One region of the Arthrobacter sp. CAN_A212 genome, then DNA from elsewhere that is predicted to be linked to it. Evidence: riboswitches for the same ligand, from Rfam matches in the RefSeq annotation. Region 1 holds a riboswitch; the other holds the start of a gene.
What was found. Region 1 has a riboswitch for thiamine pyrophosphate ahead of thiM (hydroxyethylthiazole kinase). Riboswitches for the same ligand answer to the same signal wherever they lie in the genome.
Positions count from the first base shown of each region.

Region 2: linked by a shared signal. The riboswitch ahead of IWX64_RS02125 (ECF transporter S component) and the one ahead of thiM (hydroxyethylthiazole kinase) in region 1 are both predicted to bind thiamine pyrophosphate.

Region 1 covers NZ_JADOUT010000007.1:1,245-8,744, forward strand. Annotated here, with positions in the region: gene IWX64_RS07265 (HEAT repeat domain-containing protein) at 1-351, shown strand, start outside; gene IWX64_RS07270 (EAL domain-containing protein) at 521-1,222, opposite strand; gene thiD (bifunctional hydroxymethylpyrimidine kinase/phosphomethylpyrimidine kinase) at 1,360-2,220, opposite strand; gene thiE (thiamine phosphate synthase) at 2,208-2,879, opposite strand; gene thiM (hydroxyethylthiazole kinase) at 2,876-3,709, opposite strand; TPP riboswitch at 3,701-3,801, opposite strand; TPP riboswitch at 3,892-3,987, shown strand; gene IWX64_RS07290 (3-oxoacyl-ACP reductase) at 4,046-4,810, shown strand; gene IWX64_RS07295 (aldo/keto reductase) at 4,863-5,825, opposite strand; gene ndk (nucleoside-diphosphate kinase) at 5,897-6,313, opposite strand; gene IWX64_RS07305 (DUF4233 domain-containing protein) at 6,355-6,828, opposite strand; gene IWX64_RS07310 (bifunctional folylpolyglutamate synthase/dihydrofolate synthase) at 6,839-7,500, opposite strand, start outside.
Region 2 covers NZ_JADOUT010000001.1:446,399-453,898, forward strand. Annotated here, with positions in the region: gene IWX64_RS02100 (YciI family protein) at 1-144, shown strand, start outside; gene IWX64_RS02105 (YciI family protein) at 145-483, shown strand; gene IWX64_RS02110 (RNA polymerase sigma factor) at 531-1,817, shown strand; gene IWX64_RS02115 (energy-coupling factor transporter transmembrane component T family protein) at 1,814-2,617, opposite strand; gene IWX64_RS02120 (ABC transporter ATP-binding protein) at 2,614-4,110, opposite strand; gene IWX64_RS02125 (ECF transporter S component) at 4,116-4,733, opposite strand; TPP riboswitch at 4,801-4,917, opposite strand; gene IWX64_RS02130 (DUF4235 domain-containing protein) at 5,050-5,310, shown strand; gene mnhG (monovalent cation/H(+) antiporter subunit G) at 5,320-5,715, opposite strand; gene IWX64_RS02140 (monovalent cation/H+ antiporter complex subunit F) at 5,719-5,976, opposite strand; gene IWX64_RS02145 (Na+/H+ antiporter subunit E) at 5,976-6,560, opposite strand; gene IWX64_RS02150 (Na+/H+ antiporter subunit D) at 6,557-7,500, opposite strand, start outside.

The DNA of each region.
Region 1 (7,500 bases):
ACCCTGGTCCGTGAGGCGGAACCCGGACTTGCTGCCAAGGCCGCCTACCTTGCCGGTGCGATCGACAGCGCACAGTCGGAGGAGGTCGTTGCGGCGGCGGCGGCGAACGACGACGCCCGGGTTCGGGTGGCCGCGGCCGAGGCCGCGGCGATGCTGCCTCCGGAGTCGGCCAGCAGGGTGCTGGGCAGTCTCATGCTCGATGATGATCAGGGGGTGCAGAAGCTCTCGCTGCGGTCGGTGTCTACCGGACTCTCCGCCGAGGTGCGCGACAAGGTGGCCGAGGTCTCTGAAGGTGCACCAGATCCCGGCCTGCGCAAGCTCGCCGCCGAAGCACTCGGTCGGATGCGTTAGCAGACCGCCTGGCTGTTCTCGATGAGGACGGGCTACTGGCGTTGCACCAACGTATCCGGCGTGCACGCAATAAGTACACGACGAGTTATCGCCGGAAAGCGGCGGGAGAAGTGGTCGAATCCGGTGGCCGGGGGAAGGCTGCCAGACGCCAGGCAAAGCGCGACAGCCGCTAGCTACCAACCAACACGTGACGCAACGGCGGAAGCTCCTCGAACGCTGGCCTCGCGAACCAGTACCCCTGGAACAGGCTGATTCCGACCGCCTTGAGCGCGAGGTACTCCCCTTCGGTTTCGATACCCTCGGCGAGGACGGTGATGCCAAGCTTGTGCGCCATATCGACGACGCTGGCGACGACGATCTGCCGGGCCGGGCTCGCGTCGATCCCACGGATGAGCAGCATGTCGATCTTGATCAGATCGGGCTGAAACTCGACGAGCAACCCCAGCCCCGCGTGCCCGGCCCCAAAGTCGTCGATGGCGGTGGTGAAGCCGTGCCTGCGGTATTCGGTGATGATGTTCGTGAGGTGGCCGGTGTCGGACACCTCCTCGTTCTCGGTGAACTCGAACATGATTGCGGACGTCGGGAAGCTATAGCGGGCGGCGGCCTGCAGCGTGGCGCGAAGGCAGGCAGCCGGCTCGTAGACAGCGTTTGGCATGAAGTTGATGGAAAGCTTCAGTTCCTGATCCGCAGGGAACAGCCGCGAGGCCAGTTCGATCGCCTTGACCCGGCAATCCTGGTCGAACCGGTACTTCTGCTCCGGTGTCACCCGCGAGAGGACGTCGTAGGCACCTTCGCCGGCGAAGCCCCTGACCAGTGCCTCATAGCCCCAGACCCGCCCGGCGACGGCGTCATAGATCGGCTGGAAGGCCATGCTGAAGTCAAAGTCCAACTTTGACGAAGTTCTGCAGCCGTCACATGCCATGGGGATCCTCTCGGGGGTTGGGTCTACGGTATGTCACGGGGGCCGGATGTCAGTCGATTTCGGCGTGTCGGACCGTTCCCAGGTATTCACTTGCCCGGCAATGCTGCTGGCCATAAGTGGTGGAAGTGGTTGATCGGTCCGCTACCGTCACCAACCTGCAATTCGTCGGCGTAAGTCAAGGCCTCCTGCAGCCACTTCTTCACCTCACTGACGGCGATACCCCAGTCCCCCGTGCGCGCCATGACGGTCGCAACGGCAGCGGACAATGAACACCCTGTTCCATGGGTGTTGTCGGTCGGGACTCGGGGAGCGAGGAACTCGCGAAGGGTCTCCCCGGCCATTCCTGCCGCATCCACCAGGGCATCCGGGCTCGAATCCGTGAGCAGGTGCCCACCCTTGACGAGGACAGCCGTTCCGGTGCTGGCAGAGAGCCGCTGCGCCTGGTCCAGGGCCTCCGGCCAGTGCGTGGCAACCGGAGCGCCGACCAGAACCGCGAGCTCGGGCAGATTAGGCGTTACCAGGCTTACCGTTCCGACCAGGCCCCGCATGGATGCTTCCGCCGAGTCAGCCAGCAGTCTGTCGCCGCTGGTGGCAATCATGACGGGATCAAGCACCACCAGCTGTGGTTGAACGCGGAGGAGCCACTCGTGGACAACCTCGATGGTCGCCACGTCACCGAGCATCCCGACCTTCACGGCGTCGATGGTCACGTCGTCGCTCACTGCATCCAACTGTTCACGCAGAAACGGGGTCGGTGGAGTGTGCACCGAGCGGACGCCTCTCGTGTTCTGCGCGACGAGCGCTGTCACGACAGCCATCCCGTAACCGCCCATCGCGGCAATACTCTTCAGATCGGCCTGGATGCCCGCCCCGCCCGTGGGATCCGTTCCGGCGATGCTGAGAACGCGGGGGACCCGGCGGAGGGCAAGCGGCCCTAGGATCGCCATTGGCCGGCCAACTCTCGCGCTGCTGCCTCCGGATCGGTCGACGCACAGACGGCTGAGACGACCGCGACCCCTGCAGCCCCGGCGTCGCGGAGGGGGCGTACATCGGATACCCCGATCCCGCCAATTGCCACACACGGCAAAGAGCTTCCCGAAGCCAGAGCACCGAATCCTTCGGTTCCCAACGGATCGGGATGATCAGCTTTGGTGGCTGTCGCATGGATGGCACCAATCCCCAAATAGTCCACGGTCGAAGCCGGCAGGTTGTGAGCGGTCCCGATTTCGCTGCCGGTGGCAGCGCTGAGGCCTACGATCGCACCCGGACCGACGATTGACCGCACCAAATGGACGGGCAGGTCGGATTGACCAACGTGCACTCCGGCGACCTGTGCTCCGCGGGCCCGAGCAGCCAGGAAGACGTCAACCCGGTCGTCGACCAACACGGGGACAATCGATCCAACCGATTCGGCAACCGCGAGAAGTAACTGGAGCAGACCCCTGGTTGACGCGTTCTTGTCGCGCACCTGAACCATGGTCGCGCTGCCGGCCACCGCCGCTGCAACGACGTCGGCTACCGGAGTAGGTTGGCACAGGCCAGTGTCAGTCACAAGGTACAGAGACAGCTGGTCCCGAAGGGTCACCGCCTCGTTCCATCGCTTCATCGCGCGCCGTCCGATGGGCTCACCGCAAGGAGATTCAGACCGGAGGCGACGTCGTCGGGTGTCACGGCAGCCAGCCGGTCGAGGAATTCGATGGCGAAGCTCCCGGGTCCGTTTGCTCGCGCCGCCGCCTGCTCCGCTGCGAGGGTGTACACACCCGTGGCCGCAGTGGCCGCGAGAACGGCATCGTCGGTTAGAGCGGCGAAGGCAGCCATGACGGCCCCCAGCGCGCAGCCCCCACCCGTCACCTTCGTAAGCAGGGCATGCCCGTTCGCTACGACTACGGCATCTCCATCCGGACCAACCATGAGATCGTGGGCGCCTGATATGGCCACAGCCGACGACGTCGACCGTGAGAGTGACCGGGCCGCGTGCAGAGCATCCAGAGGATCGTCGGTGGAATCGACTCCGCGACCACCAGAGCCCGCACCCGCCAAAGCGAGGATCTCGGAGGCATTCCCCCGAATGATCCTCGGGCTCCGCCCCGCCAGCTGACCGGCCAGCTCCGTGCGGACAGAGAGGAATCCGACGGCCACGGGGTCCAGCACCCACGGCGTCCCGGCGGCATTCGCCGCAACCACGGCTTCGGTCATCGCCGTCTGCTGATCCCGCTGGGGAGTTCCCAAATTGATAAGGATCCCCGACGCGACGGAGGCGAACTGCTTGGCTTCCGAGGGAATATCCACCATGGCCGGCGCCGCCCCGACCGCGAGGAGGACATTGGCGGTGAAGTTGGTCACCACCGCGTTGGTAATACATTGGACCAAGGGGGTGGTGGACCGTAATTCTTCGAGCAGTCGAGCACAATCAGATGATGCATGACGAACAGTCATCCACGACATCCCTTCGCTAGTTCGAACTAGATCAGGTTCAACGGGTGTCAATTCTCAGCTGCTTCTGGTGAGCAGCACCCCGTGCCATGGTCACCACCCTAACCGCTACGCCCCAGACCTACCCAAATCCCCGCGCCAGCCCTGCCGGGTAGCGGGACGGTCTCCCCGCCGGTTACTGTGTCAGGAGCGACACGGGGTGCCGGTTCTTGCTGGCTGAGATCATACCCGTCGAACCTGATCCAGTTCGGACTGGCGAAGGGATGTCCATCCGGTCTTTTCGGTCGGTTCATGCGTCTTTTCGCCCCGCTTATCACACGACTTCAGACGGGGTACTGCATGCAACTCACCGAACAGATTGTCCTGGTTACCGGAGGCGGTCGGGGCTTGGGCCGGAGCATCGTCGAGGCGTTCTCGGCTGAAGGCACCCGCGTAGTCATTAACTACCGGGCCAGCTCAGCCCAGGCTCACGAGCTCGCCGCCCAGATCGGTCCGGAACGGGCATTGGCTGCAGCAGCGGATGTAACGGACCCTTTGCAGGTCGGCGATCTCCTCGAACGAGCGCGGGTGCACTTCGGAGCTCCTGTCACCACGGTGGTGAACAACGCGCTGGCATCATTCACTTTCAATGGGGATGCCCGCTCCACCGCAGCGGAGATCAGTTGGACTGATTTCAGCGCCCAGTTCGCCGGCAGCGTCAAAGCCAGCCTGAACACCACGCAGGCAGCACTTCCGGGAATGCGTGGGCACAACTTCGGGCGCATCATCAACATCGGCACGAACCTGTTCCAGAACCCTGTGGTGCCTTATCACGACTACATCGCGGCGAAAGCAGCGCTGCTTGCGCTGACCCGGACCCTGGCGAAAGACCTTGGCCCGCAGAACATCACTGTCAACATGGTCTCCGGGGGGCTCCTGCGCACCACTGACGCCAGCGCCGGGACCCCCGACGACGTCTTCGATTACATCGCCGCATCAACCCCGCTGGGGCGGGTGACCACTCCGCAGGAGTTCGCCGACGCTGTCCTCTTCTTCGCCTCGCCCTGGGCCCGGTCCGTAACTGGGCAGAACCTGGTGGTTGATGGCGGGTTGGTGATGGACTGATCAATGCCTTGATCAGTCCCGGCTCCCAGGCGGCCAAGGAGCTTCGACTGGTCTAGGCGGCCCGCGGGAAAATGCGGTCGAGCTCCTGCAGTTCCGTTTCTGAGGGTACCCAGCACACCGCTTCGGCGTTCTGCTCGATCTGTTCCGGCTTGGTGGCGCCCGCAATGACCGAGGCGACGGACGGCTGGGCCGCCAGCCAGGAGAAGGCAACCTGCAGTTCGGTCAGGTCACGGGCCCTTGCGAAGGCTCCAAAGTCGGCGAGCTGGTCCCAGTCGGCGCCGTCCAGCAGGTTGGTGCGGGAGTGGGTGAGCCTGCTGCCCGCCGGAACCTTCGATGCACTGTACTTGCCGGTCAGCAGTCCGTTGGCGAGGGGAAAGAAGGGGAGCACGCCGATCCCGTACGCTTCGGCTGCGGGGACAACCTCGGCTTCGATCCCGCGTTCGAGAAGATTCCAGTGGTTTTGGGCCGAGATGAAGGGCGTGTATCCGCCGAGCTGGGCTACGAACTCGGCCTCGGCGAGCTGCCAGCCGGCCCGGTTGGAATGGCCGATGTACCTGACCTTGCCGCTGGTGACCAGGGCGTCCAGCGCAGAAAGGGTCTCCTCGATGGGCGTCAGCGGGTCTGGCGCGTGGAACTGGTACAGGTCGATCCAGTCGGTGCCCAGGCGTCGCAGCGATGCGTCGACAGCCTTCATGATGTACCGGCGCGATCCGCGCGCACCCCAGTCCGGACCGTTGGCGCCTTTCAGGTCCAGGCCGAATTTGGTGGCGATGAGCACGTCGTCGCGGTTCTTGACGAGTGCCTTGCCCAGCATTTCCTCGCTCAGGCCGGGGGTTTTGCCGTAGGAATCGGCCACGTCGAAAAAGTTGATTCCCGCATCGATGGCGGCTCCGATGACGGCGTTGGTGCCACGCTGCGTCTCGGTGGGCGTTCCGGAGCGGCCCAGGTTGTTGCAACCGAGCCCCACCACTGAAACGTTCAGTCCGGAGTTGCCAAGTCTGCGATATTCAGTCATGGGACTACGCTACAACATCGGTTACCCGGGGCACCTTCTGGTGCCCCGGGTAAAATCTCTCATGTTCGGGTTCAGGCGAACCAGATACCCATTTCCCGCTGCGCCGATTCTGCCGAGTCCGAACCGTGGACCAGGTTCTGCTGCACCTTCAAACCCCAGTCCCGGCCCAGATCTCCCCGGATGGTGCCGGGTGCGGCGGCTGTTGGCTCGGTGGCACCGGCGAGGGACCGGAATCCTTCGATGACCCGCTCGCCCTCAAAGATCGCGGCGACGATGGGCCCACTGAGCATGAACTCGACGAGCGGTTCGAAGAAGGGCTTGCCGACGTGCTCCTCGTAGTGCTCTTCGAGCATTGCACGGGTGGCCGACACCATTTTCAGGTCCACCAGGGTGTACCCCTTGGCTTCAACCCGGGCCAGAATAGTCCCGGACAGAGCGCGGGAAACGCCGTCGGGCTTGATCAGTACAAGAGTGCGTTCAGCGCTCACAGAAGTCCTCCAAAGTGTTGGGTATGGCCAGTGGAACTCTACTAAACATTAGTGCCGGGCTCTGACCCGCCCTCGGGGTTCGCCCGTTCCCATTCGGCCTGCTGACGGTCACGCTCCTCGTTTTCGGCGTCAAGGCGGATCCCGGTACGGATTCCGTACAGCCAGGTCAGGGCGAACAGCACCCCGATCAGGAACATGGTGGGTTCGATGAACCCGGTAGCGATGATGACCAGTTGCAGCACCCAGCCGATGGCAATGCCGTACGGCTTGGTCAGGAACGCGCACGCCCCGACCAGTGCGATGGCCAACGCAATCCCCACGGTTAGGATCAACACTGGTGAGATGGTGTCGCGCAACAAGCCGAATGCGGCGAGGGTCGCAAACAAAACCACCAGCGCTTCGAGGGTGAGGACCACTGAGGCAAAGGTGACTTTGATGGAACGCCGTTTCTTCGGCATTCCGGGTCGCCACTCCCGCTGCGCCTTGGTCATACGGCGTTTCCGGTTTTGCTCCATGTGCACTCCCCTACTTACCCAGCAGGGTGCGGGCCTCCCCCACCACCGTGATCGAACCGGTGATGAGGATGCCCCCTGCGAGGTCGTTGTTTTCCTCGGCCTTCATGACGGCCCATTCAAGCGCGTCGTCGAGCCGTTCGGCGATGTGGACGTGTTCCTCGGCGAACCCGGCCGCTAGCGCGTCCTGCAGCAGATCAGCAGCAGGGATGGCGCGCGGTGAATTCGACTGGGTCAGGCAGACGTCCTCGAGGATGCCACCCAGTTCCTCATGCAGCTCGGCCAGGATGGCTCCCGCATCCTTGTCCTGGAGCACGCCGACCACCAGGATCAACCGGCTGAAGTCGAAGGCTTCCTTGACGGCTGCCGCGGTTGCCTTGGCGCCGGCCGCGTTGTGCGCCGCGTCGACGATGATGCTCGGTGCCGTGCGCACCACTTCGATCCGCCCCGGCGAGGTGACGGTTCGCAACCCTTCGCGGACCACCGCGGCGTCGAGTTCACGGGTCCCGCCACCGATGAATGCCTCGACGGCGGCGACGGCGACGGCGGCGTTCTGCGCCTGATGCGCCCCGTGCAGGGGCAGCAGCAGTTCCTCGTACCGGCCGGCTATCCCGTTGATGGACAGCACCTGACCGCCGACGCCGATGGTCCTGGTTTCGACCCCGAACTCAACTC
Region 2 (7,500 bases), on a different contig from region 1:
GAGACGGCAGAGCAGCTGGGCGGTTTTTACCTGGTGGAAACTGACAACCTCGAATCCCTTGCGCACCTGGTCAGTGAGCTGCTGGCCGACACCACCGGGCCCGCCGAAATCCGGGCCACCATCCCGCCGAGCGAGGGCAGCTAGATGAAAATCGCAGTCTTTCTCTACCAAGACGAGTCGATCTGGGCGAATGCCACCGAAGCCGAACAGGAACAGTGGATGGGCGAACACGATGCCTTCTCAGAGGCAGCCCGCCAGCGAGGGACGATCATCGCCGGGGAAGCGCTGGCCGCCGTCTCGACAGCGACGACCGTGCGGCGACGCGGGGATCAGGTGAGTCTGACCGATGGGCCGTTCGCTGAAACCGCCGAGCAGCTGGGTGGTTTCTACGTGTTGGACGTGCCGGACCTCGACGTCGCGGTGGACCTGGTGAAGCTGCTGCCCGAGTACACGGTGGAGCTGCGCCCCATCACCGAATACTGATCCATCACCGAGAACTGATCCGTCACCGAATACCAGGGAGCACACCGATGTCGGTTCCGTCCGGGGACGCACACGCTGCCCTCGAGCGGGCCTGGCAGGACCATTGGGCCAGGCTCCTCGCCCTGCTGGTGGGCCGGTTCCGCAGGCTTGACCTCGCCGAGGATGCGCTGGCCGAAGCGTTCGCTGCGGCGGTCCGCACCTGGCCGCGGGACGGAACCCCCGACTCCCCTGCGGCCTGGCTGCTCACAGCCGCCCGGCGTCGCGCCCTGGACCAGGTGCGTGCCGAGGCCATCGCGCGGCGGCGGGAACCGCTCATGGTGGTCGACACCGAAGTGCGAGCCCACGCCGCTCAGGCAATCGACGCCGGCGGCCACATACCCGACGAGCGGCTGCGCATGCTCTTCACCTGCTGCCACCCGGCGCTCTCCGCCGATGCCCGGGCGGCCCTTGCACTGAGGTTCGTCAACGGCCTCAGCGTCACCGAGATTGCCCGCCTGTTCCTGGTCCAGGAGTCGACCATGGCCGCCCGGCTCACCCGGGCCAAGAAGAAGGTGGCGGCGGCGGGGATTCCGTTCACCCTTCCGGCAGCGGACCGGCTGGCCGAACGGCTGGAGGTAGTGGCCGCCGTCATCTACCTTGTCTTCACCGCCGGGTACGCTCCGGCCACCGGTGAAGACCCGGTGCGCACCTCGTCCGCTGCCGAGGCGATCCGGTTGGCCAGGCTACTCGATGATCTGCTCCCCAACCAGCCGGTGGTCCTCGCCTTGCTCGGCCTGATGGCTCTCCAGCATTCCCGGCGGGACGCCCGGGTAGCAGCCGATGGCTCGCTGGTGCTCCTGCCGGACCAGGACCGGAGCCGATGGCATACCGCCGAGATCCGGTCCGGGCTGGACCTCCTGGACAGGGTTCCCCCGGGAACATCGGGGCTGGCGTTGGAGTACCTGCTCCAGGCCCGGATCGCCGCCGAGCATGCTGTCGCAGCCCGCGCAGCCGACACCCGGTGGCACCGGATCGCAACCCTGTACGCCGAGTTGGAAGCGCTGACCGGTTCCCCCGTGGTGCGGCTCGCGCGCGCCGTTGCCGTGCTGGAGGACGAAGGCCCCGTGGCCGGTCTCGCGCTGCTGGCCGGGCTGGAAGAACGGCTCCCCCACCACCATCGTCTTCCCGCGGTGCGGGCCGAGCTTCTGGCACGCGCGGGTCGGGCACCGGAGGCGGCTGCCTCGTTTCACGCCGCGATCGCACTCTGCGGTAATGCTGCAGAACGGGACCACCTCCGGCGTCGGGCCGCTGAGGTCGGCGAACAGGCGGGCCGGGGCAACGAGCCGTCCGGCTAACTGGCGTCGAGGAGGAAGTTCCAGGTCCCGGCCAGCACCGCGGCGGTGACCGCTGTTCCGGCGATCAGCACGCCGACCAGGCAAACCCAGAGGTCCAGCCGGGTGAAGGTGCTTTCCCTCGCCCAGGTGCGGTCCCCTGCTCCGAACCCGCGCGCCTCCATGGCCACCGCCAGCCGGGTGGCCCGACGGATGGCCTGCACAATCAGTCCGAACCCCTGCCCCAGGAAGTTTCGAAACCGGGCCACGGGATTGCCTTCAAACCCGACCCCGCGGGCATGCCGGGCCAGGCCGAGTGTCCGCCACTCGTCCACCAAAAGACCCACCAACCGCAGCCCCGCAAGTGCACCCAGCACAAACCGGTGCGGCATCCTCAGTTTCTGCGCCAGCGCGTCGGCGAGATCCGTCGGGTCGGTGGTCGTCAGCAGGAAAATACCGGGAAGGGCGATGGCCAGCCCACGCAACCCGATAGCGATCCCCGAGTTCACCGAGTCCTGGGTGAAGAGCACCGGACCGAATTCCAGGAGCACCGCTCCCGTCTTCTCCGCCAGCAGGGCCGTGCCATAACCCGCGACCACCGCCGCCACGACCAGCGGCCACGTTCGCTTCAGCAGTTGCCAGGCGCTGATCCCCAGCAGCGGGAGCAGCAGCAGTTCGCTCCCCAGCACGACGGCGGCGCTCACCCAGTCGATGCTGAGCATCACCACCACGGTCACCAGGACCGCAGCGAACAGTTTGGATAGCGGGTTGGCCCGCGGCAGGAGCCGCCCGGTGAGCTGCGGCGTCAGCACATCAACGCTCACGAGGCCGCCTCCGGTACTGCCTGGCTATCGGCGACACGCAGCAGCCGGCTTCCCAGCGCCTCGGTGAACTCCTGGTCGTGGGTGACGGCCACCAGGCTGCCACCGCCCTGAATCAGTTCAGCCATCAGGGCTACCAGCTCCGCCCAGGTGTTGGCGTCCTGCCCGAAGGTGGGCTCATCCAGCACCAGGATGTCGGGGTTCGTGGCCAGCATGGTCGCCACCGACAAGCGGCGCTTTTCACCGCCGGAGAGCGTGAAGGGGTTGGCTTGCAGCAGCGATGTGAGCCTGAGCCGCTCAGCGATCGGATCGACCCGCCGCCGGAGGGTCGCCTCGTCGCTGCCTTCCAGACGGCGCGGCCCGAATTCGAGTTCGTCGATCACCCGGTGGGTGAGGAACTGGTGTTCGGGTTCCTGGAACACGGTTCCGATCCGGGTCACCAGCTGGGCTGACTTCCAGGCGTGGGGGTTGGTGCTGGCGCCGCGGGCGAGCGCCGGAGCGGCCTGAAGCACTCCGCCCCGCGGCGGAAGGAGCCCGGCCAGGGTCAGCGCGAGCGTGGATTTGCCGCCCCCGTTGGGTCCGACAATGCCCAGCGACGCCCCCGCCTGCAGGTCAACGTCGACGCCGTCGAGCACCACTGGACCGCGCCTGGTCCGGGCGACCGAAAGCCCACGGGCTGCCAGCAGCGGGTCCCCGGGGGACGGCAGCACCCCTGGCACAGCTGGCTGGTGCCCGGGGATCCACACGCCGGCCTCCGCCAGCCGCTCGCGGGTGCGGGAGTCCGTGAGGACGGTGCCCGGCGGGCCATCGGCGAGGATACCGCCGTCGGCCGCCAGCACCACCACCCGGTCCACCACGTCAGCCCAGACCGCCACCCGGTGTTCCACCACCACGAAGGTGGCACCGGTTCGATCCAGGACACGGACGACGGCGTCCCGCACCTCCAGGACACCCTCGGGGTCGAGGTTGGCTGTCGGTTCATCCAGCAGCAGCAGCCCGGGCTGCATGGCCAGCACCGCGGCGAGAGCGAGGCGCTGCTTTTGCCCGCCGGAAAGCGCGGTGGTGGACCGGTCCAGGGGAACGTCCAGCCCGACGTCGTCGAGCGCCCGCCGCACCCGCTCCCAGATTTCCGCGCGGGGGACGGACTGGTTCTCGGCCCCGAACGCCACCTCGTCGCCCACCCGGGCGAGGACGATCTGCGTGTCGGGGTCCTGCAGGACCAGCCCGGCGCGTCCCCGGACCCGGCCGGGCGGGCTTCCGTCGAGGGTGAGGGAACCGTGCTCCTCGCCCTGACCGTCGTCGCCGAGCACGCCCGCCAGGCCATGCAGCAGGGTGGACTTCCCGGAACCGGACGCGCCAAGCAACAACACCCGTTCCCCGGGCTCGACCACCAGGTCAATGTCCTGGACCGCTGGTCTCTTGCGCCCGGCGTGCCGCCAGCTCCAGCCGCAGGCTGCGATCCTGACGGCTGCCCGCTCCCTCGTTTGCTCGGCCATACCGGTTAGACGTCAGCCGTTCGTCCGGCGGCGAAGGCGGACAGGACGCCTGTCTTAGCCAGTCCCCGGACGGCCAGCCACGAGAGAAGCCCCGCGATCACCACACCGGAGATGGATGCGAAGACCACGTACATGAGCTGCCATTCCACGGCCCAGAGGGCGTTGTAGAGGATGTTCTCGGAGATGGCGAGGGCCAGTCCAGCACCCAGCCCGGCGAGCAACGCCACCCCGAGGTTCCATTTGCGGTAGAGGAACAGCAGGAAGATCAGCTCGGCCCCCAGTCCCTGGATGGCACCGGAGAGCAGGGTGGTCAGGCCAAACTGGGTGCCGAGGAGTGCCGAAACGGCGGCCGCCAGCACCTCGCAGTAAATGGCCGCGCCGGGTTTCCTGATGATGAGGCCGCCGAGAACCCCGGCGATCAGCCACCCTCCGGTATAGAGTCCTGCCAGTGGCGGGAACGCACTGGTGATCGCCGCGATCCCTGTGTAACCGGCGGACCAGGCGAAGAACACCACCCCGACGGCGACCGCCACCACCGACGCGACGACGATATCGACCACGCGCCACTGATAGTTGGGGCGTCGGGTGGGGGTGTTACGGGTTTGTGCTGGTGATGAAGCCATGTTGAATTCCTCCTGAGGTACAGGAGGGGAGGGCACCTAAGGCCTGCAGCAATGCCACTGGCCGGGCACCCTGAGATACTCGACTCCCTTCGCCGGTACTAGCCGGATCAGGTTCGAGGGTCTGCGGTAGTCCGCACTCTCAGCGCCCGCTCATGATCTGAGCGGCGCTCCCCTGTCGTATGTTTAGCATTTTCCAGCGTACACCTGATCGTTTCACTCCGCCCCCAAACCACCCAGCGTTCGGCGACGGATGCGTCGTTGTCGACGAGGCGAAACGCTAGGCTAGGAAAAAGAGCAACCATCGAAGGAGACACCCATGAACCAGTTTATGAAACTGCTCGGCGTAGCACTGAGCCTCGGAGCCGGAATTGTCGGCGCCAAGCTGGTGGATTTCATCTGGCACAAGACCACCGGCAAGGCATCACCCAAGGATGAGGACGCCCTCGAGAACAGCCTGCGCTCCGCCATCGCGTTCGCCTTGATTTCCGGGGCCGTCCGGGCGGTCCTGCAGGTCCTCACCAACCGCACCACGCAGAAGGCAGCCCTCCGGTTCGCGAAGACCCGCGACCTGACCTAGGCGCCCGCTTTACGTCTCGTCGGGGCGCTCGGCCATATTCGGGTCGGGCGCCCTTTTGCCGGCCGCCTTCTCTACGACCTCATCGAGTTCGTCCATGCTGAGCAGGTCACGCCGCATGTGCTTGGTACGGTAGCCTGCTCGTCCCACCATGTGGGCCGAGACGGGGACGGTCAGCAGCATGAAGATCCAGCACAACAACAGCACGGGCAGCAGGACCCAGCTGCCCAGCTGCAGTGCCATCGCCAGCAGGAACAACAGCAACCCCAACACCTGGGGTTTGGTGGCCGCATGCATTCTGGCCAACAGGTCAGGAAACCGGAGCAGCCCGACACCGGCAGCAACGGACATGAGGGAACCGCCGATCAGGAACACGGCGGTCAGGGCGTCAATCACAGTCTCGTTCATGTCCTATTTCCTGTCCGTCACGAAGCGCGCCACGGTGACCGAGCCGATGAACCCGATCACCGAGATGGCTACCAGGAGCACCACGTTGTCCAGGTGCCGGTTGACCGCCATATCCATGGCAAGCGCCCCACCGATGGTGGCGAGCAGCACGTCGATGGCGAGCACCCGGTCCAGGATGGAGGGGCCCCGGGCAATGCGGTACAGGGCGCACAGGGCGGCCAGGACGAGCAGGCCCGCAGAGATGATGATGGCGACAGTCATCATGTGCTGGCCCCTTCCTGACGGGAGTCGTTCTCCTCATCGAACCGGTCCTCGGCTGTCAGCAGCGCCAGATCGTCCCGCGTTCCCATGATCCTGATCAGCCAGGCTTCGGTGGCGCGCACGTCGGACCGGATTTTTGCAGCATCTTCGGGGGTGACGACGTTCAGGCAGTGCAGGTACAGGGTTGAGGTGGAACGGTCCACCTCAATCACCAGCGATCCGGGGATCAGGGACAGGGCATGCCCTGTGGTGGTGACCAGCAGGTCTGACGGGCTACGCAATTGCACGGCGACGACGGCGTTCACAAGGTGCGGCCCGCGGGTCAACGAGAGCCAGAACACCTCGAAGCTTGCGACCACCAGCTTGTAGATGAACCGGACCGCGAACGGCACGGCGTAGAGCACGTTGAACCGTCCGCTGAGCTCCACCGGGGGCAGGTACAGCAGATTGGCGACGGCGTAGGCGATCAGGCCGCCGAAGATGAGGTTACCCGGGCTGAAGTCCTGCCAGAGTGCACCCCAGACAATGACCAGCCAGATGATCAGGGGCAGTTCGGTGATGAACGGGATCTTCTGCCGGGTCATGGTGCGCTCCCCTCGCCGAGGACAGCCTCAATGTAGTCGGTGCGTTCCAGCATGTTTTTCGCTGCGTTGTCGCTGATCTCGAACAGCGGGCCAGCCAGCAGGGTGAGCAGCAGGCCGAGCCCCACGAGTCCCATGGTCGGACCGACCATGGTGCGTGGCAGCAGGTTGACGGGGTTGCGTCCGGAGAACCGGCCGGTCGTTTCACCGTTGACGCGCTGCGAGGTGCGGACCGCTGAACCGTCAGCCTTGGTTGCCAGCAGGATGGGGTCGGGATGGAGGGCGTCTTCCGGGCGGCGCCAGAACGCGCGGTTCCAGACCCTCGCGATCGCCAGAAGTGTCAGCAGAGAGGTGATCACGCTGGCGCCGACGGCCACGTAGGCGATCGGCGAGCCCAGCTCGACGCCTGCCTGCAGGATCCCCAGCTTGCCAAGGAAGCCGGAGAACGGCGGGATGCCGGCAAGGTTCATGGCCGGAATGAAGAACAGGATTCCGAGGAGCGGAGAGAGTTTGGCCAGACCGCCAAGGCGGTCCATGTTGGCGGTCCCGCCACGACGTTCAATCAGCCCAGTGACCAGGAAGAGACTGGTCTGCACGGTGATGTGGTGGGCCACGTAGAAAATGGCAGCACCCAAGCCGACCACCGTGGAAATCGCCAGCCCGAAAATCATGAATCCGATGTGGCTGACCAGGGTGAAGGAGAGCATTCGTTTGATGTCGGACTGTGCCAGGGCACCGAGGATACCCACCACCATGGTGAGGATCGCGACCACCATCAGCAGCGTATTGATCCGGTCGCCCGGAAAAAGGAGGGTCTCGGTGCGAACCATCGCGTACACGCCCACCTTGGTAAGCAGGCCAGCGAACACTGCGGTCACCGGTGCTGGCGCCGTCGGGTAGGAGTCGGGCAGCCAGAAGGAGAGCGGGAACACCGCAGCCTTGA